DNA from 3 places in the Paenibacillus odorifer genome. Region 1 is predicted to be linked to each of the others. Evidence: predicted binding sites of a transcription regulator. Region 1 holds the regulator's gene; each other region holds the start of a gene.
What was found. Region 1 encodes LexA, which represses DNA repair genes until DNA is damaged. Its sites were predicted from a motif close to CGAACATATGTTCG; they were not measured.
Positions count from the first base shown of each region.

Region 2: a site for LexA is predicted at 2,029-2,042, ahead of PODO_RS22395 (YolD-like family protein). Genes of this name have one in related genera too.
Region 3: a site for LexA is predicted at 10,725-10,738, ahead of PODO_RS22425 (ImmA/IrrE family metallo-endopeptidase). Genes of this name have one in related genera too.

Region 1 covers NZ_CP009428.1:3,797,982-3,810,846, forward strand. Annotated here, with positions in the region: gene metH (methionine synthase) at 1-1,815, opposite strand, end outside; gene PODO_RS16500 (FixH family protein) at 1,995-2,420, opposite strand; gene PODO_RS16505 (HAD family hydrolase) at 2,683-3,468, opposite strand; gene PODO_RS16510 (hypothetical protein) at 3,503-4,024, opposite strand; gene PODO_RS16515 (DUF896 domain-containing protein) at 4,074-4,283, opposite strand; gene PODO_RS16520 (LysM peptidoglycan-binding domain-containing protein) at 4,393-4,806, opposite strand; gene lexA (transcriptional repressor LexA) at 5,058-5,684, shown strand; gene PODO_RS16530 (L,D-transpeptidase) at 5,862-6,200, shown strand; gene PODO_RS16535 (hypothetical protein) at 6,353-6,733, shown strand; gene PODO_RS16540 (hypothetical protein) at 6,953-7,531, shown strand; gene PODO_RS16545 (MBL fold metallo-hydrolase) at 7,580-8,362, opposite strand; gene PODO_RS16550 (cupin domain-containing protein) at 8,363-8,854, opposite strand; gene PODO_RS16555 (DUF5316 domain-containing protein) at 8,889-9,092, opposite strand; gene PODO_RS16560 (DUF8580 domain-containing lipoprotein) at 9,515-10,204, opposite strand; gene glnA (type I glutamate--ammonia ligase) at 11,027-12,355, opposite strand; gene PODO_RS16570 (MerR family transcriptional regulator) at 12,389-12,799, opposite strand; gene PODO_RS16575 (methionine gamma-lyase family protein) at 12,862-12,865, opposite strand, start outside.
Region 2 covers NZ_CP009428.1:5,114,712-5,118,846, reverse strand. Annotated here, with positions in the region: gene PODO_RS22410 (glycosyl hydrolase) at 1-634, shown strand, start outside; gene PODO_RS22405 (PH domain-containing protein) at 708-1,196, opposite strand; gene PODO_RS22400 (hypothetical protein) at 1,314-1,874, shown strand; gene PODO_RS22395 (YolD-like family protein) at 2,082-2,417, shown strand; gene PODO_RS31560 (hypothetical protein) at 2,414-2,578, opposite strand; gene PODO_RS22390 (M15 family metallopeptidase) at 2,695-3,381, shown strand; gene PODO_RS32030 (WGxxGxxG-CTERM domain-containing protein) at 3,457-3,933, shown strand; tRNA gene PODO_RS22380 (tRNA-Leu) at 4,093-4,135, shown strand, end outside.
Region 3 covers NZ_CP009428.1:5,119,348-5,132,212, reverse strand. Annotated here, with positions in the region: gene PODO_RS22495 (ABC transporter substrate-binding protein) at 1-626, shown strand, start outside; tRNA gene PODO_RS22485 (tRNA-Met) at 986-1,062, shown strand; tRNA gene PODO_RS22480 (tRNA-Ile) at 1,107-1,180, shown strand; gene PODO_RS22475 (DUF2798 domain-containing protein) at 1,883-2,386, shown strand; gene PODO_RS22470 (hypothetical protein) at 2,675-3,349, opposite strand; one part of gene PODO_RS30720 (IS3 family transposase) at 3,565-4,490, opposite strand; one part of gene PODO_RS30720 (IS3 family transposase) at 4,490-5,123, opposite strand; gene PODO_RS22455 (transposase) at 5,530-5,847, shown strand; gene PODO_RS22450 (IS3 family transposase) at 5,796-6,722, shown strand; gene PODO_RS31750 (hypothetical protein) at 6,979-7,317, opposite strand; gene PODO_RS22440 (hypothetical protein) at 7,296-8,285, opposite strand; gene PODO_RS22435 (RNA polymerase sigma factor) at 8,282-8,776, opposite strand; gene PODO_RS22430 (hypothetical protein) at 9,221-9,556, opposite strand; gene PODO_RS31305 (hypothetical protein) at 9,666-9,812, shown strand; gene PODO_RS31300 (hypothetical protein) at 9,896-10,057, opposite strand; gene PODO_RS22425 (ImmA/IrrE family metallo-endopeptidase) at 10,124-10,675, opposite strand; gene PODO_RS30710 (YjfB family protein) at 10,839-11,015, opposite strand; gene PODO_RS31295 (hypothetical protein) at 11,165-11,314, shown strand; gene PODO_RS22420 (NucA/NucB deoxyribonuclease domain-containing protein) at 11,396-11,827, opposite strand; gene PODO_RS22415 (cytidine deaminase) at 11,934-12,350, shown strand; gene PODO_RS22410 (glycosyl hydrolase) at 12,525-12,865, shown strand, end outside.

The DNA of each region.
Region 1 (12,865 bases):
AAGTGACAGGTTGGAAATCTTCTCTTTTTTCTCTACTTTTTTACCACGGAAAGCAGCTACAAAAGCAGAAAGCGTCTCATCATTCGTATTATAAATCAGTTCCTCAGCAAGATGACGTTCTTCGGCAGGAATGGAAGCATACCGCTCCACTTTCTCTGTATTTACGATCGCATAATCTAATCCAGCTTTTGTACATTCATAAAGGAATACTGAGTTCAACACTTCACGTCCCGCTTCTGGCAATCCAAAGGAGACGTTGCTGATGCCCAAGATCGTATGAACACCTGGAAGTGCTTCCTTGATCAAACGAATGCCGTCAATCGTTTCTTTTGCTGAACCGATATATTGTTCATCTCCGGTTCCTACAGGGAACACCAGCGTGTCAAAAATAAGATCTTCTCCTGCTAAACCATACTTGTTCACTAGCAAGTCATAGGAGCGTTTAGCCACTTCCAGTTTATCTGTCGCCTTAATTGCTTGTCCCGTCTCATCGATGGTACCCACAACAATAGCTGCGCCATATTTATGAATGATCGGCGTCACCAGCTCGAATTTCTCTTCACCATCTTCAAGGTTAATAGAGTTAATTATCGCCTTACCTTGGCAGTACTGCAAAGCTAAATCAATAACCTTAGGATCGGTAGTATCGATCATCAGAGGTACTTTAACCTTTTTTACAACCAGTTCTAAGAAAAGCTTAATATCTTCAATCTCATCGCGGTCAGGGTCTTGTACACACACGTCAATAACCTGTGCCCCACTCTTTACCTGAGCTCGGGCAATTTCTGAGGCTTCCTCATATTTACCTTCGACGATAAGACGTTTGAATTTACGAGAGCCAAGTACATTCGTACGTTCACCAACCATGTAAGGACGGTTGTCGTTCTCAATATAGATAGGCTCAATACCTGAAAGTGCAGGTGGATGATTACCTGCCAGCGGGCGTGGAGGATATTCGAAAAGTGCTTCCTTCATCGCACGGATATGCTCTGGTGTCGTTCCACAGCAGCCCCCCGCAATATTCAGCCAGCCTTTTTCAGCAAAGGCTGCAATCTTGCGAGCTAAAGAATCTGGAGATTCATGATAATGTCCATTCTCATCCGGCAATCCTGCGTTTGGATAACAGCTCACGGCTGCCGAGGAGATCTCCGAAAGCGAACGAATATGATCCCGCATGAACTCTGGACCAGTCGCACAGTTGAGGCCCATAGAGATAGGCTTCAGATGTTCTAATGAGATATAAAATGCTTCAATATTCTGACCCGCCAGTGTAGTACCCATTGGTTCAATTGTTCCTGAAATCATAACCGGTAATGTGATGCCAGTCTTTTCAAAAGCATTACGAATACCAATACTTCCAGCTTTAACGTTAAGTGTATCTTGAGAGGTCTCCAGCAGCAAAACATCTACTTTACCGTCGATCAATGCCACTGCTTGTTCCTCATAGCTATCAACTAGCTCTTGGAAAGTAACGCCTCCAGTTACTGAGAGCGTTTTTGTTGTTGGACCCATAGCCCCCACGACGTATCGCGGACGGTCAGGTGTGTCATATTTGTCTACTGCTCTGCGGGCCAACTCTGCTGCCGCTAGATTGATCTCACGTGCGCGCTGAGGAATATCATATTCCGCCAGTACAACAGAGGTTGCACCAAATGTGTTAGTCTCAATGAGATCAGCCCCTGCTTCGAGATACTGCTCATGAATCGTCTGAATGACTTCTGGACGTGTTAATACCAGCATTTCATTACAGCCATCCAGCTCATCGCCACCAAAATCTTCTCCAGTAAGAGGCACCTGTTGGATCATTGTGCCCATTGCGCCATCAAGGATCAAAATCCTTTGTTGTAAGCTTTCCTCAAGTGTATATTTAGCCAACTAATAGTCCCCCCAGTAAAACATTAGAGTAAGTTTAGCAGAATAAAGGAATTTCGAAAAGCCTTCCTTTCCACTCTGCTTTATCTGTTATTGCTCAGCAACCGTTGTGAACCTTTGAATCATGGTTTCACAGACAGCTCTTTGCTAGGCATAGAGTGCTGTGTCCGGGCTGTCACATGTGAAGTGACATTATATTGTCCTTCCTTTTCAAGGGTCCCTTCTGCTTGATAGACTCCTTTACCTATTAGCTTTCCCTTAAGCTCTATTTTCTGTCCCTCATCATTTTTATTCACAATTTCGAACAGAACCTCTTTTGCATCATCTACTGCCTCGTTATCTTGGGTCACCACAGCTTCAAAGGTTACCTTTTGATTTACAACAACTTCTTCAGGACTCCATTGTAGTTCGACTTTGATAGGTTCCATAGACATGTTCATATTCATGTTATGTATTTCTGAATGCTTGGTTCCATTTGAAGAACATCCACCTAGTACTAGAAGTGTTGCACCTAATAATACAGCGACTAATTTCTTCGATCTCATCATTTGGAGCCCTCCCAATCATTATCGAATAATAAAAATCTACCAATTCATGTTATACATCTCCATCTATTATACACATTATTATTGGTTTTTCAGTATTTTGCATCAATTCCGCATTAGACTTGTGACTTAAATCATTTACTTAAAAATCTAATGAAATCCTTATGTTAGTATGTATGTACAGAAAAGCAGCGAGTTTCTTAGGATCTCAGAAACTCGCTGCTTTTATAAAGTCTTTATGTTGGAGCTAATAGCTCTGTATATCTTACAAGGATTGAACTAGTGGAAGAAGTTCCTCAAGGTGATTGATTTCATGATCCGGATGAATATCAAGACTAGGTGCTCTACCTTTTCTATTAATCCAGACCGTGGTCAACCCTGCTGCCAGCCCCCCACGGATATCCGTTGTAAGCTTATCGCCGACCATAACCGCTTGCTCAGGAGTTACATCAAGAAGCTCTAAAGCATGCAGGAAAATTTCCTTATCCGGTTTGCCTTTACCAAAGCTTCCGGAAATCACAATATGATCAAAGAAAGGAATTAACTCTGGCACACCATCTAGTTTTTCTTGTTGCAGTGCAGGACAGCCGTTCGTAAGTAGCAAAAGCTTCACTTGACCCCGTAACTGCTCCAGTACATGCATTGTTTCTTCATAGATGTATGGACGTTTTCTGCGCTCTGCTGCGAATTTAGTTGCCAAGGTCTCAGCTAGTGCTTCGTCTTCCACCCCTAAGGCTGCAAGTCCGCGACGCCAAGACTCTTTACGATATACCGGTGCAAGCTGCTCCAATTGACGGAATTCTGGTTGTTCACCTGCCGTAAAGTTAGCCCAGAGTGCTTCATATGGATTAATTCCGATCATCTTTGTAAATGGGAACGTCTCATAAGATTCATACAAGCTACTTGCTTCCTTACGAACTGCAACTTCTAGTTCTTGTGGATCAATCGTATCCCCGGCGGCTTCACAAGCAGAACGAAATGCTTCTTCGACGCTCCGATCATCCCACAGCAATGTATCATCAAGGTCAAATAGTACAGCAGAAATTGGCATTACAGGTCTCCCTCTCCCTTTAACTGGTCTAGTTCTATTCGTGAACTACTTCAATGTTGTGAGCTTTAGCAAATGCTTCTAATCGTGTACTCATCGCATTAGTATCATAGCGATTCATAAGTCTTGTGAAAATCCATTTCGTACGTTTCCCTTTGTGCTTAATGACTACAGCTCCACGCGAAAGGGTGATTTTCTCAATATCTGCAGCTGGAAGCCCGCGTTCGCGATTGAATTTAATAGTAGACAGTCTTGCTTTTTCCACCTTCAAGTACGGACGACGGAAGAACAATAGCGCTGCCAGCAAATAGTACAGTACTACTCCCAACCAATTAGCCAGCATGCCATTTCCTTTGGCCTGATCAATAGAACCAACTACCCAAAACATAGTGCCAAGTATCACTAACACTACCGGAAATGCAATGTTGCGACCTTTAAAGACTTCGGCATTCTGGGTAGGAGATTTAGAGGCATAAATCGTATCCTTGCCTTGTTTCTTTCTTTGCTTGTTGATTTGCTGTGTGTTGCGTTGAACCATTCTTTCCCAAGAACGGGCCATGTGCGTTCCCCCTAGTCATCCTGAAATATCTATGAAAAGGAACAGCGAGCTAATGTTTAAGCCCCTTGTTACCTTGTTCATGCTCATCGTTATCTACTACTTCAATAGTATTTAATTGTGCTCGGAAGTTATTGCGGATATTCCCCAGGTAAATTTCACGAAGCTTGGCGCGTTCCGCCACTTCCTCTTGATTAAGGCCTACGCTCTTCTGTTTGCGTGCCAATTCGTTAATTCGCGCGACCAACTCATCAATATTCAATACTTTCCCTCCCCCTATAAATTAATTCTAACTCTGCCATGAGAAAAAGAGCTTGTCAAGGTCTACTCCCTGCAAGCTCTACTGGTCATTCTATTATGTTCTCAGAAAATTAATAAATAGGTAAAGTAAGTATGTCTCCAGCGTTAATTTGACTACTCTTAATCCCACTTGAACGTTTAATTCCTTCTATATAAACAACTGTCTTCATATCAGCCGGTTTATTCTTAAGGGCAATACTCCATAGTGTATCTCCACGTTCAACCACAATCCGCTTCTCTTCCTTCATTATAGTCGTCGATCCTGCAAATACATTTCCCACTACTGTTAGGCCAGAAAATACTAGCACGATAATCAATATTAACTTAATAAAGAAGTCCTGACGGAACAACGAAATCATCCCTCCTAGCAAACGTTCCGTTATCTCTTTTACCTTAGCGGAATTACGGGCAACGTCATTATGTCCTAAAGATTCAACCACTGGGGCCTTATCGTAGATGCTGCGGTATGTACTGTATTTTAGCATAATTATCATCCTCCAAACACTTGTTCTTACTTTCGAATTCATAATAACACGAACATGTGTTTTGTTCAATACTATTTCAGAACAATTGTTCTCTTTTTTTCGAGAGACTCAAGTGGTACATTTTATTATCATTCGTCTACCATTTTTTAACTCTAGCAGATTAATATTTATAATAGTTAGAACTTATGTTTGTGCGAACGGTAGTTCTATGTTATAATTTTCCCAAACATTACTATATGGGGTTGATTCCAATGTCAAAGATTTCAAGTCGCCAGCTGGCGATCCTGGAATTTATACGAAGCGAAGTCCGCAGCAAGGGTTATCCACCTTCCGTCCGGGAAATTGGAGAAGCTGTTGGCCTTGCTTCCAGCTCCACAGTTCACGGTCATTTGGACCGGCTTGAGAAGAAGGGACTTATTCGTCGAGATCCAACGAAGCCACGTGCAATAGAATTACTAGGCCAAGAGGATTCAGAGAATGTTCACCAATTCGCCCAGACCATCTCACGGATTCCTGTCGTAGGTAAAGTTACCGCCGGGGTACCTATCACTGCTACAGAGAATATCGAGGATTACTTCCCACTTCCTACTCACTATGTAGGTGACAACAAAGTATTTATGCTGTCAGTTATGGGTGATAGTATGGTGGATGCTGGCATTATGAATGGTGATTATGTAATTGTTCGCCAACAACAAACAGCGGACAACGGAGATATCGTTGTAGCCATGACTGAAGAAGATGAAGCAACCGTTAAGACCTTTTACAAGGAACGTGATCATATACGGCTTCAGCCGGAGAATCCAGCTTATGAGCCTCTTCGCCTTAATCGCGTAACTATTCTCGGAAGAGTCATCGGATTGTTTCGAGATATCCACTAAGTATGCACTCCTACCATAAAAGGCTGTTCCGCAAATGCGGAACAGCCTTTTTTCTGTGTATTTTGCTTTCTCAACCACTAACGAACATTTGTTCTCGTTCGCTAAAATGGGCATTTTCTATGAATAACCGTTTAGGCGTTCTGCTCATATCCTAATTAGAAAGGAGTGTTGTGCATAATGCCAAATTACCGAATTATTGTAGATCTGACCCAAAGAATGTTATATCTTCTGGACAATGATATTGTGATTAGAGGTTTCCCTGTCGGCATTGGTAAGATGTTAACCCAATCCCCAGTGGGAGAATTCACGATTATTAACAAACAACCCAATCCAGGTGGTCCCTTTGGTGCCTTTTGGATGGGACTGTCTAAACCACACTACGGGATTCATGGAACGAATGATCCTTCCTCCATTGGGAAAGAGGTATCCCACGGCTGTATCCGGATGTACAACGAGGATGTGTTAACACTCGCAGCTATCGTCCCTATAGGAACACGAGTAACGATAAGGAATTGAATTCGCTGAGGACCTCACAACCCCCAAATCACCATATACAGAATGGGGGTCATTACATAAGTAAGTATTTTTTCATTAGCATACTAGGAGTTTGGTGATTATATGTCGAATATTGTTAACAGGATTGCAAATTGAAAAGGATGTGTTTAGTTTTGAATAACTCAAAAATTAGAACCCTCGTCGATTTTAAAGTCGATGCACTGGGTAAGCTGTCCGGTTTACTTTTAAATGATGAACAAGCTAGTGGAAAAAAAGTGAATTTGCTCACCTCTTTTGGCAGCATTCAGGGAATCGTCTCTCCAGCCGTCTCCAACAAAGAGGATGTATTTGATTTAAAATCTTTGATGGATGATGTAATAGTAGACGAATACATATCTTATTTGGGAGCAGAACACCCTGATAAAAATTTCAGCTATAACTTTGTTGTCCTCAATGACGTTACTGTAAGACCTTATGCTAGTTATGGGACTCCGATCGAGTACAAACAGCTGATTGTTTATACCGATCATATCACTGCCTTCAATTTTCTATAGGTTATATACTTACCTTAAAAAGCACCCTTGCAGCAACCCCCAATTTTGCGCCATTTGCAGAATCGGCAGGTTTCTCCGGGTGCTTTTTTTGGGCTAATTCCGAAGCCGATCCTATAATTCCACGAATTTCCCTTTTAAAAGATACTAGTGGGGATCATTCAGGCATATCTTTCAATAAGCAACAATTTGAGTCTAATGAGATAACTGGGAGGTGATTATATGCTGATTATCTTAGTGTACTTATTTGCTATTTTAGGAGTTGTTTTAATTCTAAGTGCCGCCATTATAAAATTGAAAACGCTATCCACTTCATCTGATATTTCTATGCTAGTTAATGCGGCTGCATCCTTTAACATCATTTTCACCAAAACATTCATTCCCCCCAATCAATCTCACTTGATCGCACTTAACGAACCTAATAAAAAATTAGCAATAGGCGCCAGAAATCCGAAGAACAACAAAAAAGCAGTAGCAAAGCTATACTCTTTCGATAATGTAATGGGATCCGAGATTGTGGTTAACGCACTTACCCTTTCAAAAGTCTCCAAAAGACAACAAAACAGCAAAACAACTGCAACTAGTGCAGATATTAACGTCCTTAAGGAAGCTGATGAAGAAGCTAATGTGATTGAAGAACTCACGCTTAAAATATATATGAACAGCAAAGAAACGCCTGTGTATTGTATTTCCTTCTTGCCGGGTTTATTGCCTATTCAACAATCCGACAACCAGTACAAGGAAGCTTACTCCCAAGTACAACAATTGCATGCACTCTTCAGGTCAATCGTATCTGAATAATTAAGTTGTTATCGCCACACCTCTCATTTGTTTTCGACATTGAAAGAACTAAAATTGCACACTGAACCCATCAAACTGGTGAATACCCGTACCATGTGCCACTACCTTTTGCTCACGCAACTCACGAACTGCCTTTTTGACCCCTTGCAAAATAGATGGATCTAGACCCAGCGTATTATGAGAGCCGTATACTTGGGTAACCCCTGGAATTTCTGTAATCTTCTCTAAGGATGCCACTAAATCAGCCGGACTAGTCGAAGGGTAAAAAGCATAGATTGGCGTAACGTCATACAATAAATCACCTGTAAACAGATATCCGTTGGCATGATCAAATAGGCTGATATGACCTGGCGAATGACCTGGTGTGTGGTAAATTTCTATTTCGCGCCCACCTATGTCGAGCACATCCCCCTCTTGTAAAAGAGCCGTTGGTTTCCCTTGAAAAGGTATGTAGGTGTTAGGATCAAAGGTTTCAGGAACAGGAAGGGTGATGTCTCGACTCATATCCTTTCGAATCTGGGCAAGGGACAAGCCTTTTATTCCGTTAATCAGCCAATCCTCATCCTCTTTATGAACATAGATTGTCTCGAATTGTCCGTGACTGCCAATATGATCTGCATGCACATGTGTAGTTATGACAGCGATAGGTAAATCCGTTAACTGATCCGTTATTCTTTTTATATTATCAATACCTAATCCCGTATCAATTAACGCGGCTTGTTTTTGCCCCAAGAGTAAAAAAGAATGCACCTTTTCCCAATGTCCATATTCACTGATTGCATAGGTGGTCGGATCAATTTCCGTTACTGTAAACCAACGATCTTTAACCAATTACGCTCCCCCATTCCATTTTTCCCTTACATGCTCTTCTCCCTTATAATAATCCGCCTGTTCATCCGCTTGATAGATTTCTTGATAAGGCAAAATGTTGATTTTGCCTGAGTCTGGATATTCGCAAACATCTATTCCCTGATTCGTTCGGAGATCCAGATACCTGCATGGTGCATCCGTATGATTATAAAGCTGGTGCGCCCCTTCCGGTCCCATTTCGAAAAATATTACATCTCCTTCCGTAACCTCCGTAATACCCTCAGGCGTTCTTAACATCGCTTTTCCCGCTAAAATCACAAATATCTCTTCAGCATTTCTATGAAAATGATAAGGATAAGAATATTTATCAGGATCTAAAGATCTGATATCAAAAACTAAATGCTTGGAGCCCACCATTTCAGCTAATCTTTCACTCGTATGCCAAGCAAACTCTGGGATCGGGGACTGTTTTTGAGTAAATGAGACCGTATTTTCATTAAAAATCTTTACCATCTGCACACTCCTCCTCCTTATATTTTGCGTTCAATTACAACAAATAAAGAATCCCAGCTATAGCTAATGAAATAAGACCACCTAAAGCGGACCCATTCGCTACTTTGTTTTTAGCTTTACGGTCTTGCTTAGATTCCGAATAAAAGTTACCTCTTTGTTGTGTACCTGTCGTGAAGGCTCCAACACATATACCTGAAATTATAAAAAATCCCAAGCCTATGTAAATAAAAATTTGCATGAACTTACTCCTTCGCAGGTAAGAATTAGTTATCTATATATAAGATATTTTAACATTAAATTCCTCTGCTACGCGCCATGACTTTCGGACCCAGATGACGCTATTTGCTTATTTTCAGCCTTTGGAGCATGGTTTCGGACTCCAGTGACGTTATTCCTAAGAATGAGGCTCATATTGAGTGTTTTTAATGCCAATAGCGACTATGGGGTCCTTTAGTATCCAAAATGTGGGATAAAGCTTCATATAAGGTCTGCTGGGTCCTATACCGGGCTCATACGCGAAATTTGCAACCTCAGCAAATGGAAATTGGCGTTCAAATGAAGTAAGATACCAAAAAGAAGAAGTGTGCCAACAACCATTTTTTGATTATGGTTATGGCACACTTCTTCTACTCCATACAACCCCTTCGGTTCTGTTTACACTTAATTCCTTTCAAGTTCAAGTGTTGCCAGTGAAACCATCACCCAAGGTGCAAAGTTATTCGACGAATCACCCTTAGGATTGTGTATCCGAAAAAGAAAAGCTTCCCCCGCCTGATTTTTCCAGACCATATAATCTTCTATCCCCTTATCACTGGTAGCCTGTAGATATAATTCTGCAAAACCTAGAGGATGTTCAATTAGTTCCCCGCTATGGTCGTTTGCTTTACCAATTGCAGAAAGCTCGGTTTGTCCCTGTTGCTTCAAAGCTGTGAGATCGTAACCGGCAGGCAAGTGTTCAATTTCGGCATAATAGGTTGGATCCTCAGTTAATGATAAACGACCAGACTGTGAGTCTAGTGTGAAACCCTGAAAAACATACAGGGAATATCCATCACCTTGCCCAAGTGTACCTTCTTGCCCTGAGACCCCTCCCTCCTGTTCACCAAATGCTTTGGTCTTTGGTCGATCGGATGCTAGAGGATCAGTGGCCTCCGGACTGGCGGACTCCTGCGCCTCCATAGAAGGAGTAGCAGAAGGTTCGGGAGTGGTTGTAGCTTCGACAACTGGCGTAGGCGCTGCACTTGACGCTGTAGGCTCTGCCTCGTTTGTTGTTTTATTGTTACTACATGCACCGAGAATTGAGGCAGACAGAAGAATACTAGTAGCTGTAGTTAATAATATTTTTTTCATTACGCACCTCCTTATTACTATAATAGTTATTACCCACATGACTAACGTATCCTCTTATTATTCAAACCTTTTCTTCATTTTTATTGCTACGGATTGAAAAATTTCAAACAATCGACTCGTTCTTATTTACAGCTATGGAGTTGTGCTCGAAATTCAAATTGTTCCCGGACGATTCGGGCACCTGCTATCTTAATAGGCAGACGACACATCAATTAAGTAAAAGACAAATTCCACGAAACACTTTACTTATAACATTTTCAGAAAAAAATAATATAGCGACTCACAGCCAACCGCGGGGTGGTTCTGTAAATCGCCATCCTTAATGATCTGTAACTCAGATTTGTGTCAACACTCTTTGATAAATCCTTTTAAAGTCAGAGCGATGCGGGAATATAACCAATATCTGTCATGACTATGCAGACTCGTCTGAAGAGTTATTTTTTTGATTTATAACTTCTTACTAATAAACTTATACCTTTAAAAATCAAAACCACTAATATCCCGAAAATTATCAAAGTTAATATTAAGTTTGACCAAACTATATCCAAATTCACTCCTCCGTCTCTGCATTTAATTCTTCTATATCAAATCATATCCCATTATTTATGATAAATGAACAACTTCTTACACGTTAAAATTGTTAATCAACAATATGCCAATTTTGATATTCACCTGTAAAACATCCTCGAATAACCTTAACCTCAGCTATTTGTGGGCATTTCGCGGGCATTTTTCGTAGACATATCATTGATGGTTACAAAACCACTATTTTGCCCAAACAAAAAAACCCTCAACACCAAAGGTGTCAAGGGTTTAAAGGTTCTAGTACAAAGTCATGTATTGGTTTCTTTCCCACTCGTGCACTTGTGTACGATAGATATCCCATTCGATTTCTTTCAGCTCGTAGAAGTGAGCCAGCGCATGTTCGCCGAGAGCTTCGGTAATTACATGGCTGCGGATCATTTCGCTTAGCGCTTCTTTCAAATCGGATGGCAAGCTCGGGATGCCTTCTTCAATACGCTCTTCCTCAGACATCACATAGATGTTACGGTCAATTGGGGCTGGAAGATCAAGCTTACGCTTAATTCCGTCTAGCCCTGCTTTCAACATAACAGCAAGTGCGAGGTATGGGTTAGCTGCCGGGTCCGGATTACGAACTTCAACACGTGTGCTAAGCCCTCTCGAAGCCGGGATACGAATCATCGGGCTACGGTTACTTGCAGACCAAGCTACGTAACAAGGTGCTTCATAACCAGGAACAAGACGTTTGTAAGAGTTCACTGTTGGGTTAGTAATCGCTGCAAAAGCACGAGCGTGCTTCAAAATACCAGCCATATAGTAACGTGCAGTTTTGCTCAGACCTAGCTTGTCACTTTCATCGTAGAACATGTTTTCTTTGCCATTAAACAAGGATTGGTGAGCGTGCATACCCGATCCGTTAATACCAAACAAAGGTTTAGGCATAAAAGTTGCATGCAAGCCGTGTTGACGGGCAACCGTCTTCACAACGAGCTTAAAGGTTTGAATTTGGTCAGCAGAAGTGATCGCGTCAGCATATTTGAAATCAATTTCATGCTGGCCGGAAGCCACTTCATGGTGGGATGCTTCGATTTCAAAGCCCATTTCTTCAAGGGTCAATACGATTTCACGACGGCAGTTTTCTCCTAAGTCCGTAGGAGCTAAGTCGAAATAACCACCTTGGTCGTTCAATTCTGTAGTTGGGTTACCTCTTTCGTCTGTTTTGAACAAGAAGAATTCAGGTTCAGGTCCAACATTCATCGCTGTAAAGCCCATTTCTTCGGCTTCCTTCAGACAACGCTTCAGGATACCACGTGGGTCTCCAGCAAATGGAGTACCATCAGGCATATACACGTCACAAATCAGACGTGCAACACGGCTATCAGTCACCCAAGGGAAGATTACCCAAGTATCAAGATCTGGGAAGAGATACATATCGGATTCTTCAATCCGTACATAACCTTCAATGGAGGAACCATCAAACATCATTTTGTTGTCGAGTGCTTTTTCCAATTGGCTAACCGGAATCTCTACATTCTTGATAGTACCTAACAGATCTGTAAATTGCAGACGAATGAAACGAACATTCTCTTCCTTGGCAATGCGTAAAATATCCTCTTTAGAAAAGCTCACGTGATCCTCTCCCTTTCAAAACTCTGTATATTATTATTTATTAAAAAACCGGGATAACTCACCTTGAATAAGCGATACCTGTCCCGGTCTTTTACCGGAAACTAGTTCTTGCTTCAGCAAACGGTGAAGCTGCGAATCTGATAGCTCTCTACGTCTAACCTCTGTGTCAGGGGTAATCACAGTAGCTTCTTCGGATTCCTTAGAGACTGGGTTCATTACTTGCTTGATGCCAGCAATGTTAACACCCTTTTCAATCAAGGCCTTAATTTCTAATAGGCGCTCAACATCATTAAAAGAGAACAAACGTTGATTCCCAGATGTACGTGCAGGTACGATTAGACTGTGCTGTTCATAATAACGAATTTGTCTTGCAGATAAATCAGTTAACTTCATTACAATTCCAATAGGAAATAATGCCATATTTCTGCGGATTTCATCACCCATGACTCATCCAACCTTCCAATGATCTTTTTCTGATCTCATTGTACATTTCCTAATACAGCGTGTCAA
Region 2 (4,135 bases), 1.3 Mb from region 1:
GATTGGTGAGAATGGAGAGCTTCCGTCTGCTGAACTGTTGTCCAAAACGCAGCCCAAATGGTCTTATCAGCTGACCTGGGGGAAACTCCTCTATGAGAAGAATACCGATGCTGTGATAAAAGCTTTTATGAACGACAAAATGGTATTCACACGAGAGGAGTATGCTGCTGAGGCCGCCGCTTTCGCTGCTATCGGGGATAGTGTGCTGGAGAGTGGACTCTGTGGGCAATACTACAATAACATGACGCTTAGCGGCACACCTGCACTTTTGCGTACGGATGCCAATATTAACTTTTCATGGAGACAAGGTTCGCCTGATCCTGCCATTCGTGTAGATGCGTTTTCTGTGCGGTGGAGTGGGAAGCTGACGGCTGCTTTTAGCGAGATTTATACGATTTATTCCTACTCTGATGATGGGATACGGGTATGGATTGATGGCGGGCTAGTCATTGATAGTTGGGTAAATCAGAGCGGCCAGGAACGAAAAGGAAGCATAAGTCTGATAGCAGGTAAGCCGTATGAAATAAAGGTGGAGTATTATGAGAATGCGGGCGACGCCCGGGTTGTTTTGCAGTGGGAGAGTCCTAGCCAGATCAAGGGGGTTATCCCAGCGGGGGCATTTTATCTTCCTTAAAAAAGAGTACTTCAAGTGTACAAGCGCAAGCAAAAAGCCCCGGTTTTCCGGGGCCTTTTTACGTATGAGCGTCTTAAATTTGTTCGCGGTAGCTAATGTTGTTGGCGATCTTCTCGTCACGAACGGCTTTGCGCAGAACATCTTTGACGGTTTGGGCATCATGGATTTTTCGAAAAAGAAGCTGAGGCGCTGAGGCATCATCAGAAAATACAGTTAATGACCCGATGCCAAGCATCCGGTCCATTATTGACTGTTTCACGGATAAATCGCGTACGCGCAGCAATTCGATTTCTTCAACATTTTTACCGATAAGTCCGGTCTTTAACATAATGCGCTGACTTGTAATGGTATATGAAGTTGTGTTAAGAGCTATAATTCCTTTAAGTCGATCTGAGATGCCGGCAGGTTTGCCTTTCCAGAGCACAACTTCTTGATTGACATGATTATCTTCTGCTGGTCGATGGGCGGTCACTGGAGCGGTACCGTTAAGGCTGGTTCCACATTCTCCACAAAATTTAGCGCCCTGCTTGTATTCCGCTCCGCAGGTGGTGCAATAAGGCATAAATACCCTCCTTTTCTGATCACAATTAAAATAATTATAACATAACAGTCATTTTACATATATTTCATTTGCGCTTTACACAAACCGACATTATCCTGTTAAGTGGAGGGATAAATAATGAAAAAAGCTTTACTAATAGGAATGCTGATGATGACTGTCATCCTTAGCGCCTGCAGCAATAATTCAACTTCATCGGCACCTGCCACGGAAGAAGAAGTGCAGGAGACTGTGCAAAACTTCTACAATGAAATGTCTAAACTTGAAGAGTCGGGAAAATCTTCTTTAGCGGAGTTCAACGAAGCCATTGCTGGTTATTCAGCAGGAGAACTCACGGACAAGCAGTTGGAGAAGAAAATTAAGCAATTTCAGAGTACCGCAATTGATTTATCGAATCAAGCCGAGAAAGTAAAAATTTCCTCCAGCCTGCCTGAAGACATTCGTAAGTTGCTTGAAGAGTCTAAAATTTCCTTTGAAAGTGCTTATTCTTTAAAAAAAGAGGCTTCTCAGGGCGCAGATTCCGCAAATGTTACGGCTGAGCAATTTAATGAATTGAATCAAAAAGCTGATATAGCGATGTTGTTCGGTATCTCCAAGCTTAATGAGGCAAGAGAAGCAACTGGACTTATAGATTCCGAAGGTGAAGCTACCTCAGTATCTGGAGATGTTGTTCAAGAATAAATCAAATCAGGCGCTGCACAGTTTATCTGTCAGCGTCTTTTTGCTGCGCTTACATGGATATACATTGATATACATCTTTTGGATAAAAAGCGCTCCTTCAAAAAGGTATCTTTTTCCTGATTATTGATTAATATGCGAAGATGCGGATATAATACAAACATACGTTCGTGTTCAGAAGAATAGATATATTATAAGGGAGGGGTTACCATGGGCAAAAAGCTGGAAAAAAACGGGCTGTGGGAAAGCAGCCGCATGATGCTGCCGGAGCATAAGACAAGAATTATAAGAGATGAACGGGAGACGCTGCGCCGCATCAAGCCTATTCTGGATGAGCAAAAGCTGGAGGAGATCGAATGTACACTGGCTTTGTCGTTGCGGAGTCATGTACGAGTGATAGTTGTTCTGTTTGATCCTTTTGAAAATACGATGTTAAGTGGCTTTGTGACTTCCATTCACACCCACTCGCGTGAGTTTAAGCTGCAGTGGGCGGAGGAATGGAAGTGGATCGATGTGGATGATATTGTCGAGGTCTACATCGTTTAATGCTGAGAACCGTTGCCTTCGCTTTTCTCATAAGCGATTAAGGTAACGGTAGGGTTACCGGTCAGATGTGCAATGGAAGCTTCAGCATTCCGAATAATTTCCAGTGCTTCTTCCTGTTCACTAAGGGCTGCAACTTTATAGCTATCGCTATGAATATCCATATGTCTCCCACCTTTCGTTAAATATGTTGTCCTTTTTTGTGGAAATCATCCTAAGGGGACAGGGGTACAGGCAAATAGGACAGCGGCATCATTGAATATACCAAAGGGGTGATTCTATGCTGACTTTGGAGCAATTGAGGGGAAAATCCGCGGCGCGTCTGGTCGGGCTTCATCCTGTCTTGGCGGCAGGTGCGAATGTTTTGATTCAGCAAAGCCATGCGAGAGGAGTCCCTATCGTTATTACTCAGGGTCTACGGACCATCGCTGAGCAAAATGCTTTGTATGCGCAGGGTAGAAGCAAACCGGGGCCGATAGTTACCAACGCTAAAGGCGGTACCAGCTATCATAATTATGGTCTTGCGTTTGATTTTGCGCTTTTGCTGCCGAATGGCACTAGCCTTTCTTGGGATATCAATCGTGATGGTGATAAAGATAAGACTGCGGATTGGCAAGAGGTTGTACAGGAGGCTAAGCGGCTTGGATTAGAATGGGGCGGGGACTGGACCTCTTTTAAAGATTATTCACATCTGCAAATGACTTTCGGTTTAACTATAGATCAACTTCGGGCAGGTAAACGTCCAACGACGGACCAAGCCAAAGAGGCTTTAAAAAAGATTACCGGAGGGGATGATCAGGTGAACAAAGACGTTACAGTGACCATTAACCTAAACGGCCGTAAGCTTACCGATGGCGTTCTCGATACCGGAATAACCTATGTGCCCATACGTGCGCTGGCTGAGGCACTTGGAGCAAAGGTTACTTATGATGCTGTGACCAAGACAGTTAATGTAGTAAAAGAGTAAAATCATCATGCATAGACAGTGCCGTCCAAGGGGAAATTATCAGTGATAACTAACCTTAAAGGGAGGCATAACACTGTGAACAAGCTGATAACAAGCCTTGCATGCGGTACTGTACTGTCAATGAGTCTAATGGGAGCTAGCTATGCATCAAATGCCGTTGGATCAGCAGCATTGGGCGGTATCCCAGCCGCGAATACCGGAATGGATGGCACTGCGGAACACACTCGGATGATGAATACGGAAGGTAATCTAATGAATGGCACCACGGGAACAATGAATCAGCATGAGAGCATTATGAAAGATAAGATCCGCATCGATGATAATTACAGACCTAACAACTACAACACCAATAACTACAATGACACCCGCAATAACTACAGAACCAACAGCACTGTTAACCCGGCAACCAACACTACACAGACCGGCAAATACCGTGCAACTAGTACAACAACGAATGCTGCGACTAACAAAGGATCTAACTGGGGCTGGCTCGGTCTGCTTGGACTTTTGGGTCTTGCCGGAATGAGAAGCAGAAGTGACGAGCGTAGATAATCCCCGTCTATAATAACCCGTGTCGGTTTAGGCTGAACGGGTTATTTTTATTGTAAATAAATTTTTTTCGAAAAAGGATTGCGCGTTATCGATATTCATGATATTATATTTCTTGTCGCGTTATATGTGAACAACGTATGAAGCTTCAACACTTAATATGCCGGGGTGGCGGAACAGGCAGACGCACAGGACTTAAAATCCT
Region 3 (12,865 bases), 1.3 Mb from region 1:
TGGATTTTATAGAAACAGAACGGAGCACCTATAGTCCTGTCCAAGGGGATCTATTCCTTACCGGAAAAGCTGCAATGGTAATTGGAGAATACGATTATCTTAATGAGCTTGCAGGTGTGAGCCGCAATGCAGCAAAAATTAAAAATTACAGTCCCGTCGATTGGGGTTTCGTTACCGTACCTACTTTTAAGGAGAAACCAGGAGTGGCTGTAGGTACTTGGGTAGGTAATATGATGGCTATCAACACTATGGCTGCTAATAAGGAAGATGCTTGGGATTTGATCAAGTTCGTCAACAGTAATGAGGTAGCCAAAATTAAAGCTCATACCCGCGGGGAACTAACTTCCCGTAAGGATTACATTACCACGAAGGTACCTTCAGTAAATCTGGAATCCTTCTATACGCTCAAACCATTACCAGCCAATGATCCTTTGATGAACGTCCTACAAACACAGAAGCCTGGAATTAGCCGTATTAACGATGTTGGGCGCCAACTATTCACAGAAGTTTATCAGGGCAAAAGAACGGTGGAGAGTGCCCTCAAAGCTTGGGAGAAGCAAGGGAATACCATGCTGGGTACGCTCGAAAAAGATCCCACATATTATTTCGACTCTATAGGGGATTAAGTTTTGGAATATGTAGCGGCCACCGGATTTCCGGTGGCTTATTTTGTGGAACTTGGGCATGATAAGTTCAGAGCAGCGTGAGATTAATTTGCAAAAAGGAGAAGAGGGCATCATGAATTGGATATACTTCGCGAAACTGTTCAGAACGAGATTTCAAGCAGGTTGTTTAGCAAAAAGGTTGGAGCAAGATGGCTGGATTTATGGCTACCATGACCCAAGTTTTGTGGAAATTTATCGATCCCGCAAAGGAAGATATGGGGTTAGATTTTTGCCTTGAGAACTTTTACAAATTCATCCTTGACGTAGACCCATTTTGTACTGTATATTATTTATTGTCGCTGTTTGAATATTATTTCTGACGCGGGGTGGAGCAGCCCGGTAGCTCGTCGGGCTCATAACCCGAAGGTCGCAGGTTCAAATCCTGCCCCCGCAACCAATTTTATTACAACAGCAATTGTACATTCGGATATTTTTAGATCCGGGCCCTTAGCTCAGTTGGTTAGAGCGGTCGGCTCATAACCGATTGGTCGGGGGTTCGAGTCCCTCAGGGCCCACTTATCAAAAACCCTTACTTTGTAAGGGTTTTTTGCTGTCTATAAGCTTAGCAATATAAGAAAGTAGAATGGATAAAGAACAGAATTTTGAGTTTGCTAACGGATTTGCTAACTGGAATTATTTTTCTGCAGTTTCGAGCTGTTTTTCAGCGTATTTATTCAGTTCTGCTTCAATTTTATCAACGGCCTCTTCCTGCATGATTGGGAGTAGGTGTGAGTATTATTCGTTGAACATCGCTGGAGTCATACCCAGTCGTTCAGCAGCTACCTACCTTTAGCTTTATATAGCTCCGACCAGAGTAGCAACATACTAAGTCAATTTCCTTGTATGAGTCCTCGTATTCTTTTTTTTTAGCCCCGATTTGCGTATAGCGTTCCTTAAGACCATCAATAATATTCTGAAAAACCTTGCAAAGTACCACTGGTTATCATTGTAGCCAATCTAGAATATTTCTAGTGTCGTTGTAGAGTACGGCAGTTTACTTCTCTTCCACTGCCGCTCTTGCTAAGGCGCATGCAGGTAACTGTTCTTTGTTAGTAGGGGGATTTAATAAATTTTAGTAGAAGGTCTGACATTCATTTTAAATAAATGTTATAATTATTAAATCAGTGTGTAGAGATATTGGTCTTTTTTGTTGGGCCAAAAATATATGTCTCATGATACGTCTGCCATCTGAAATATTATTCACGGAGATGACAAACATGCATGGAGACAAAAGACTGCCCAGAAACGGAAAAGAAGGTATACTATTTTTACTCATTATTTCAATCATTTCAGTAAACACTATTGCCCCTATTATTGTGGGGTTGGAACGTGGCTTCAGTAAGGAAGTGTATATAGATACACTAAAGGTTATTCCGTTTATGTGGATGATCGTAGTTTTATCTGTAAGATTAGTTGCAGGACCGATTGTCGGGAAAGTGATGCCGAAATTCATGGGACAAACAGATGGATTTAATGCAAGGATTCTGTTGAATACTTTATTGAATGTCACGGTGTTATCTATTTTACTATCAATTATCGGCACATGGGTTGGGACGAAACAAATAAGCCTGGATCCACTTAAAAATTTCCTTCACATCTGGCCAAGAAACTTTGGTATAGCATTTTGGATTGAACTGTTGGTTGCGCAGCCGATAGCAAGATTTGCAATGAAAACATTACACGCAAGACAGGATCGAAAATCGGAAAGTGTAAATGCGTAACTAGCTAGAATTTTGTAGACGAATAAGAAAAAAAGGAGCGTCCATGGTGGGCGTTCCTTTTTTATGTCGTAGTAGTCGGACTATAATGCTCAACAGGAGATGCTCGCGAATGACTGAACGCACAATGTAGAAGCATGCTCTAAATACTGCGTACTTTTGATTTGCCTTTGGGGCGAATTGCTTCCTAAAGAATTAATCCAGCAATAACTCTAGCCCCCGGTCACCGCGGTTGAGTTTACAAGTACCCACTAAGGAGAAGTAACCGATGAAAACGAAAATACTCTTTTACTATCTGTGATAATTGCATTTACATGCACCGCAGTCACACTGGAGCCAACCACAAGAATAATGAATAGGGTGTGTCTCAGTGCCTAAAGGAGCATGACATCTCCAGCATTTAGTGTGACGTATTCCATATTTCATAATTTGTTTTTCTTTGATATGCGTTTGGAAGTATTCTTTTTGTGATTTTTTTCGTTTTTCTTCCTCTTCTTTCCTAAGTTGTTCATTTTGTTGAATTATGAATTTTCTTTCAGCTTCATTCTTTTTAATAGCGAGTGCTTCTTGAACGTACCCTTGAATTAAGGAAATATCATTTTTCAAGCAACATACTATCTCTGTTACATTCTGTCGTTCATCGGAAATCATTCCATATAGGTTAACGCCATTGTTAAAGTCATCTTGCGATAAATTAAGCATATCAAGATTTCCTGACACTAATGAACGACTTATCATAACGTTTCCAATGGATAAAAATCCTGAACTCAATTTCATGCTCAATATGCTATCTTTATGCAGATAATTATTACCTTTAATTTCAATGATGGCGAATTGTCTGTTTACTGTTGGAGTATAAGTTAATTTATTATCGATTTTTATAGTATTTGATTCCGAAAGTTTCTGATATTCTCTATCTTCTATTATTGTAAGAAGACCCTGTAATACTCCTTTGAAAAATCCCATATTATGTACTCTCCTTTTATTTAAATCAGGTTTATTTTACCATGTGAAATAGTTTAATAGTGAGGAAATTTGAATTGTATTTGACTGAGGATTAGTAACATAAGGACTCTGGAGTATGAAAGATTTGTTATGGACAGAAAAAAAGAAAGAGTTATCCGGTATCCGATAAATGAACTGCACCCCGTCAAGTAGACAGCACAAAAAATAAAAGTAGTTTAAGCGGCCTTAGTCCTAAATTCAATGGGACTGAGGCCGTTTAGTTTTGCCTGTAACCGTTCGTTATTATAAAAGTGAATGTAGGTATCAATATCTGTTTGGAGTTCTTCAAAGGTCTGGTAGGTATGTAAGTAGTACTTCTCACATTTCAATGTTCCCCAGAAGGATTCCATCGGCGAATTGTCAATGCAGCAGCCTACTCGGGACATGCTTTGCTTCAGTTCTGCATCGTCCAGCATCTTCTTAAAATGCAGAGAGGTATACTGGAAACCACGGTCGCTATGGAGTAAGGTTCGGCTCTCCGGTGCTGCCTGCAAAGCTAATTCCAGTGTGTTAAAAACTAGCGAATTATTATTGGAATGACCCAGAACGTAAGCAACAATGGACTTGTCATACAGATCTTTTATTGCACTTAAATACGCCTTCTTGCCGTTGCCGTATTTGAATTCCGTTACATCCGTTACCCATTTTTGGTTTGGAGCTTCAGCCTCAAAATTACGGTTCAGCACATTCTCTGCAACCTGCTGAGGCGTGGAGCCTACATACTTCTTTCTCTTTCTGCGGATGACTGACTGGATACCTTGGCATCTCATCAGCCGGTACACTCGCTTTGCGTTAATAGATTTATCCATTTGTCTGCGCAAATGCAGGGTCAATTGGCGATACCCAAAGGTTCGTTCCACCTTCTCATACAAGAGGAGCATGGCCTCTGTCAGTTTCTCGTTGTCAGCCTCTCGAAAACTGGGTTTGCGATTCAACCATTTGTAATAACTTGACCGTGAAATCCCTGCGATGTCACACAAAAGCCGAATGGAGCAAGACTGTTCCTGCTGAACAGCCTGAATGGCCAGGTAGATATTCACCTGGCGAATGGTTCTTAACGCCTCCTCTTTTCGAGTTCCTCTAACTTTTTTAGAAAAGCATTCTCCGCACGCAGGCGTGCATTCTCGTATTCCAGCTTTTGCATCGCGAGTTTGTGGCGATCTGCTTCCGTAAGTTCTTCAGGCGCTTTGGTGCGTCCTCTACCGTCTCGTAATGCCTCTTCACCACCTGCTTCGTACTTCTTTACCCAGCTATATACTTGTTGGTAAGACACGTGAAAATGGCTTGCCGCCTTCGCATAGTCTTCTCCGTTCGAAAGGCAGTACAGCACGATATTTATCCGTTCCTGCCAAGTGGTTACGCGTCCTTTGGTCATAGCTTTAGTTCCTCCTGAATGAGCTGTTAAGCTGTTGCTATGACCATTATACTTCCTAATCCAGTTGGCGAGTTGGGTTGCACTTGCAATCTTATACTTGCAGATGATTTGGTTTTGCGACAATCCTCCCTCGAGATAATCCTTAACGGCATAGAGTTTAAGTTCTGCAGAATACGTACGATTGTAGCTTCGGACTTCCAGCCCTTCGTATCCATACAATTGATAACGTTGCCGCCACTTCACTATAGAGTTTTTGGATATTCCATACTTCCGGGCCGCAGCTTTCAAACCAATGTCGCCCCGTTCAATTTCTTGGAGAATCGTTAACTTTTCCAGTGCTGTATACTTTTTTTGTTCCATAAAAATGCTCCCCATACAGCGACAGGTTTTTATTATTTCACCTGTCTACTATATGGGGAGCATATCATAAAATAGCTGTTGGGGCACTCTTTCTTGCTGCAAACTTACTTATACTAAACACCAAACTTCGTTTGAGTAGGGAGCATTTTTGGTATGAGGCTCCTATCGGACCCAGCTGACCCTTAAAGAGGTTTTTCTCCACATTTGCAATTCTAACGGACTCCATAGTCGCTATTGGCATAAAAAGTACCGCATTTGAGTCTCTTTCTAGGCATTAGCGTCCATGGAGTCCGAAACCATGCTCCAAAGGCTGAAAATCAGCAAATAGCGGCATCTATGAAGCTAGAATAAAAAGTGGACAGTAGTTAACAGACTGGCGATAATGAGTCCACGGAGGTGTGTTCACATGGGAGAACATCGACAACGGTATAACGAAGAATTTAAAAAACAGACAGTGCAGTTCATTCAAGAGCAAACAAAGACAGTGGGCGACTTGGCGGAAGAGCTCAACATCCCAAAAAGTACCCTGCATCAATGGATGAGCCAGTATCGAGAACTAAAGAATGAACCGGCAGCTAGCGTGGATCGAGTACGGGAACTCGAGGCACAGTTGAAAGAAATGAGCCGTCAACTTCAAGAAAAAGATAACAAGATTGCTGATGTGGAAGAGGAATTAGCGATCGTAAAAAAAGCAGTGCACATCTTCAGCAAACCAAGGAACTGAGATTCCAGTTTATTGAAAAACATCGCTCCGAGTTTCTCTTGGAGAAGATGTGCATGACCCTACATGTGTCACGGAGCGGGTACTACAAGTGGCGGACAGAAAAAAACAGTACGCATATGCTTCGTAAGGCTGCGATAATGAAGCGAATTCAGTATCATTTTGCAGACCATCAAAAGCGGTATGGGAGTCCGAAGATCACCCGCCTGCTACATCAAGAAGGTTATACCGTTACCGAACGCACGGTGAGTGTGTACATGCGACATATGAAGCTTCGCTCCATTGTCTCCAAAACGTATCGCGTACAGACCACCGACTCCAATCATGACCATCCGATTGCCCCAAATACGCTGAACCAGCAATTTAAAATACTCAAACCCAATTCAGTATGGGTTACCGATATTACGTACATTCCTTGCCGGGGAGGGCGCTTGTACCTGGCTAGTGTGATGGACCTTTGCACGCGCGAAATCGTGGGGTGGCGCTTGGAAAACCATATGGAAACTAGCTTGATTTCTGGCGCTTTACAAGATGCTTACGAAGCTAAACAACCGGAAAAGGGTCTATTACATCACTCCGATAGAGGTTCTCAATATACTTCTCATGAATACACGCAGCAGTTGAAAGCGTATGGCATGGAGTCCAGCATGAGCCGCAGAGGTAACTGTTATGATAACGCCTGTATCGAGTCGTGGCACAGCATTTTGAAAAAGGAGCTCATTTATTGTAATCCACGCTTCAAAACTAAGGAGCAAGCCTACCAGACACTTTTTCAATATATTGAGTTTTATTATAACCGCAAGCGAATGCATGGCGCGCTGGGGTATCTTTCTCCAGTTCGTTTTGCTGAGCAATTGACTAGAATGTCTGTTGCGTGACTGTCCACTTTCTTGACAGAGGTCCACTAGGTCCGATAGCTCGAGGTGAAGGAGGTTAGTTCGTTAGCTCGTTAGTGCCATGCTCCTCGCAGATGTAGTTGCAGAAATTACAATGAGAAGTAGCCTATAAAGGAACAGTCAGTAGTTTCACCTCTGCAACCAGCATATCTAGTATGCGAGCTCATAAACCATACAGTAAAGCACAAAACGGCACTGCTCCAAACCATGAAATGGTTTGGAAGCAGCGCCGTTTTTGTTAGCAGTCAGCTAAATTCCTCCAATGGAGAGCAAGGCGATCGAAACGATGTACCCAATTGCTTCCGACCGCAGTCCCAATCTCAATCTCAATCTCAATCTCGATCGCATTCGCAATCGCAGTCCCGATCGCAGTCCCGATCGCAGTCCCAATCGCAGTCCCAATCGCAGTCTCGATCGCAGTCTCGATCGCAATCCCGATCGCAGTCCCGATCGCAATCCGATCGCAATCCGATCGCAATCCCGATCGCAGTCCCGATCGCAATCCCGATCGCAATCCCAATCCCAACCGCAGGCCCTGGGTATCCACCAACATCCCTAAAGTTTCATGCTGTCCCACAGCTGCTGGAATGCCCCGGATTCGACCTCGAAGAATACCGGTGCCTGACCGTAGCGTACAAGTCCTTGACCGAACAGCGTCAGCTCTACTCGGGCGTTGTCTTCCAGCTGCAGATAGATGATCTTGCGGTCTTCGCTGTCGTAGATGCCTTGCTCGATCAGCGGCTCTGCTGCCAGCGGTTTAGCCGCTTGGAGTGCTGTCAGGAAGCCATCAAGCGCCTCGCCATTGGCGATTGGCGCCTGCTGCTGGAGGCCGTTGTTCCAGCTGTTGAAGCTTTCCGACTGAGCTGAAGTAACTCGGCCTTCAAGATTCAGCTTGCCGAATAGGTCGGCGCCGCTGTTTATGGTGATGCCGTTCGTGTGCTCATACAGTTCAGCGAATACCTCGCCGTTGATTTCCGAATAGGACATAATCAGGAAGCTGGAGTCATAGCCCTTCACGGAATAGAGATCCGTTTCGCCGATGTTCGAGGCTAACTCAATATATTCGTCGTTACCGCTCCATTCGTTGATGCCGCCTGTAGTGCGTCCTAACTTGTCACCGCGCAGAGCGGCAGCATCGGCAGCGTCGATGCGAGTCGCTGACTGTGTGTAAATATTATTTTTATACACGACCAAGGCGATCATATCTGCCTTCACGCCAGATTCCTTATCTGGCAGTTTCAGCTTGGGAATGACAATGCTGCCCGATGTAGCTGTGCCCGAATTGCCAGCATTGCTTACACCCGGAGTTACCTGGGCAACCTGCCCCGGGGAGCTCTGACTGTTCAACTGCTGCCATATACTAGGCCCAGCCAGACCGATTCCTGCGGCGAGCACGACACTTGCCGCGATATAAACCGTCTTGCGCGGACGTTTCCGCTCCTGCCGCTGCTCCATTTTGTCGAACAATTCTTTTTTCATTTCTTCACCTGGCTTCATCGAATCCACCGCTTTCTTATATGATGTTCGAAACTGATCTTCCTTCACTGTGGTTCCGCTCCTTCCAGCTCCAGTTTTAACCGTTGCCGTCCCCGCTGAAGTCTCATTTTCACGGCAGACTGACTAATCTGCAGAATCTTGCCGATCTCCTGGATGGGATAGTCCTCGTAATAATAAAGATGGATTACGGTTTTATACTTCATGGGCATCGCCATAACTAACTGCAGCAGAGCCCAATCCTCGGGGCTGTCTGCCGCAATTGGCTCAGCGCTCTCCAGCTTAACCTCGCGCTTGCGCCAGCCTCTGCCCAGTAGTGTTTTACAATGATTGGTGATTACCCGGATCAGCCATGCCTTCTGATGTTCGGCATCTTTGAACTTTGGCGCTTTTTCTATTAGCTTGATGAAGGTATCCTGAGTGGCTTCTTCGGCATCTTGCCGGCTGCCTAGATGGACCAAAGCGATCCGGAACAGCATATCTGCGTAGATTTCGTAACTCTTCATCACATGATTTCCCGGCCGGGTCATGGATCGCTGCATGATACTGTGCCCCCCTTTACCTATAACACCATTTAGGACGGCATTAGGTCACATTTTGTTCCTGAGAAAATTTCTTTGTGTTTGAGAGTAGATGATGCCTATTCATAAATTATCGCCAGAGGGTTATGGACTCAGAAGTCGTTATTTGCATATAAATAGACTTTTGAGCAAGTTCGCGGACCCCAGTGACGCTATTCCTTAAAAAGTGGGCCTTGTAAGGTGTTTCTCATGCCAATAAAGGCGATGGGGTCCGTTACACTTCGAAATGGAGGGTTATGCTACGCATAAGATCAACTGTGTCCGATAGCTGCTAAGCACCACGCCAATATTGTCTACGCAAACGATGGTTACTTATTTAGAACAGGGGAGATCAAAAAAACGCATTTGCCCAAGCACCAAGTGCTGACTGCTGGACAAACGCGTCTTTTTAATAGAGTGACTCCTTCACTGGAGATCCTCTTCGATATGTTTATATGTATAGCTAGGATCATTACCTTTAACAGGAGCCCTGCTGTATTGATAGATCCTTCCATTTTCTTTTCGATAAAAGTATCTTGCGTAGGGTTCGTCTGCGAAAATCACCGTGGTACTTACGAGGGGAGCTTTGGCAATCTGGGTGTATACTTTATAAAAATCTTCCTTCTTATAATTTCTCGTCTCTATTAGATAATGAATGACTTCTCTGTTCATATGATTTCGGAAGGAGTGGAGGGCTAAGGATGTTATTCCACAGATTAAAAGGATTAGAACGATGAAGATTAGTTTTGTATTTTTCTTCATTAATTCCCTCCATATAGATAATTTGTATGTAGTATAAGATAATATACAGAGACTATTATGTCATTCATAGATATCTTGTAAATGTACAAATAAGAAAGGAGGTAAGAATATGACGCAGGAAGAAGAGAAAATACTGGAGCTGGAGCAGCGAATTAAGGTGCTGGAAAACCAGGCAAGTCCGAGGCTGCCGGGGATGAAAATCTTATGGTTTTTAATTTGGGGTTGTGTAATACAAAAAGGCAGCAAATACCGATAGTAATCCAGGCGTAGGCGAACGAAGAATTGCCGGGACATACTATATTTGCTGCCTTTTAACTTATGAAGAATAATGATTCTCTTTTAGTCTTCTTTGGGTTCTTGCAATAAAATGGAGAAGGTCCCCGTTTCGTGATCCACCTCAATCGTCTCAATGCCCACAAAATCCGGGATTTCGGGGTGTACTGCATCTACATTATAATCCGGATGAGTCAGTAATAATTCAATTACTTTAATGGCTTCCATGTCGTTCCCCCTCACGAGAAATTCCACCATAAATGAATATGCAGAGAACTACTGCAACTAAGTTTATTATCTCCGTGATCCGTTGCGAATATGTGTCTGTCGTTCTTCGCTTCTTCCCATCACGGCCAATAATTGCCCTTGGAACACACGTCTTTGGATCTGATCAATCCGCTGTAAGGCCAGCTCGGCAGGTACTTGGAATTCTGCTGCAAGATAGGAGATGGCATCTTCCCGTTGCTCAGGCAATGTCATGCGGGAGATCATGGAGTAAGGCATCGCCGCATACAAGATAAAACGCTCTGATTCGTCCTCCTGTGCCCGCGTGAAATGCTCTGGCATCAAGGTCTGATTATCGCTGCCATGGCGAAGTAGATGACACAGTTCATGAAGAAACTCTAGCCGTTGAAGATTGGCTGGAAGGCGGTTGTCGATAAACAGGCTGTACATCCCTGCAGACGCTTCAATGCTCTTGCTTCTCACATCCAAATAATGAACCCAGATATTAAGCCGCTCTGCAATATACGATATTGAAATTTGCGAAGGCTGATGAAGATTTAATCGCTTGTATAGATCCTCCGTCCATTTCTCAAGCACAGTCATTTGATAATATGATTTCATGTTCTCCAACTTATTCACCTCGTTTAAAATCACTAATAAATCACTAACGGGATCGTATGTTCGCATAAATGCGCAAAAGAAAAGCCCGAAGGGCTATGTAGAGTAAAAAAAGTCTAAGGATACATAGGAACGTTAGTTCTCATGTACCCTTAGCATAAAGCAATTACACACTAATATCAAGTGTTTTTCCCAAATTCGGAGCAACGCTTTTGCCCAGCATTTCCACCATAGTTTGGCTCTGGGTTTCAGCCTGATTCTTGGCAATATTCATGACCTGTATCCCAACATTTTGAGCTAAGGATGCTTGGCTCATTGCCATTGATAATGCAGCTATATCCATATTGCACCTCCTTTGTGTATATCCTGTTTATCGACTGTCCGCCTTCAATTCATTAGGTGATTGGCATTTGTTTGCCAATTCGCCCAAACGGCTTATCTCCTTTTTACATATCTTGTGCTGTAGTCATTAATCATTAGGAGGAATTGAAAATGGGTATGGAACATGGTTGTGGTTGTAACGTTGGTCCGGTAGTAAGTCCAGCATCAGTAGGTCCGGTGTGTAGTCCTTGGACTTCTACAGGAGCAATCCTGGTACTTTTCATCTTGCTGGTTATCATCACTAAAGCTTGCTTATTCTAAGTTAGCTGATGTGAAGTGTAGCCCCGTCTGGCGAATGCCAGGTGGGGCTATTCTGTTGCCTGGGGATGGTCAGACAGATCGTTATTTAAACATAAATTCCACCCGGGTTCCGTCTGCATAATCCTCCAGCTGATTGCCAACCCAGCTTCCTGCCCCGCGGTTATCGCTTGGCGTTATGTATTCAATGTCGGCACCAACGCCGCCTTCCTCACACATAGCCATTGGCCATTCATCCCGGTCATATCCCTTTTTAGTAGGGATCCCTTTTAAGGACTCTTTGCGGTTCTCTTCAGCCTGCTCTCGGTTAATCGTACATGTGGCGGATTCACCTTTCGCAATGGCATCCTGAATATGCTTGGCGGTCTCAGGATAGCGGTCTGATGGGAAGGTTAGCTGAACAACACTCGAATTGGATGGAGACGAGGGGTCTGTAGGCTCTCCGTTTTGTTCAAACCAGTAACTAGCCAAAGCAAGTAATGCAACAATGATGAGACTGGAGATCCATTTTTTCACTTTCAATTCTGCTCCTCCTTTTTTGGCACTTAAAATAGTATATCTTATATCATAATTCAGTGCGATTTAATATAATTAGGTAAAATAAAGGAGGACGTAACTGGATATGGAGTACATAATTACCATTGAGGATCAGACGCTTATTACGGCTGCCGAAGATATAATTACCAGACGTTATGAATGGGGGCGTCATCATGTGGGTGCAGCGCTTCGTACTAAAACAGGAGAGATTTTTACAGCGGTACATGTGGAAGCCAGCATGGGGAGGATTACAGTCTGTGCAGAAGCGATGGTGATTGGCAAAGCGATATCCGAAGGTTATAAGGAATTTGATACGATTGTTGCGGTAAGGCATTCTGATCCAGACAGCGAGGAAAAAGAGATTAAAGTAGTCTCTCCCTGCGGCATGTGCCGAGAGTTAATTGCGGATTACGGAATAGACTGCAAGATAATTGTATCGGAGGATGACCGATTAGCTAAATATGAAATCACTGAGCTATTGCCTTTAAGGTACACGAGATAAGAAAAAAAGTAATGAGGAGCCGCTGAGCTCCTTTTTTTGTTGAGCCGTGAAATTATTCAGCAGTTCCTTATATCGTCCCAACTTATTTTACAACTTCATGTCCATTCGCTGAGTTCATGTCACTATTGTCCCCATACTATAACTTAAAAAGATTTAAAAGGATGGTGAGAATAGATGGAGCAGCGGATTATTCGTCAGATGGTTGATTCAGCATCAAGGTTCGTGGGCGATGTGCAGTGGCAGATGGCTTTTCGCAGATTACAAATGGCTCCGGCGGATTCGGGACTGTCGTCCTCGGCTCAGCTATTGCTGAATACCCTCTATTACTTGCAGGGAAAGGGTGTGATAAGCGGCCAACATGATTATTTGGAAAGTGCAGACGAGCTCATGGAGAAGCTTAAAAATACCAGTGGGCAATATGCTGCGCTTCATGGCTACGAGCTGGGCGCAATCAATAATCAGTCCCAGGCTCTAATTGACAATCAGCGGAATTGGGTCGTCAACAGTGCGATACG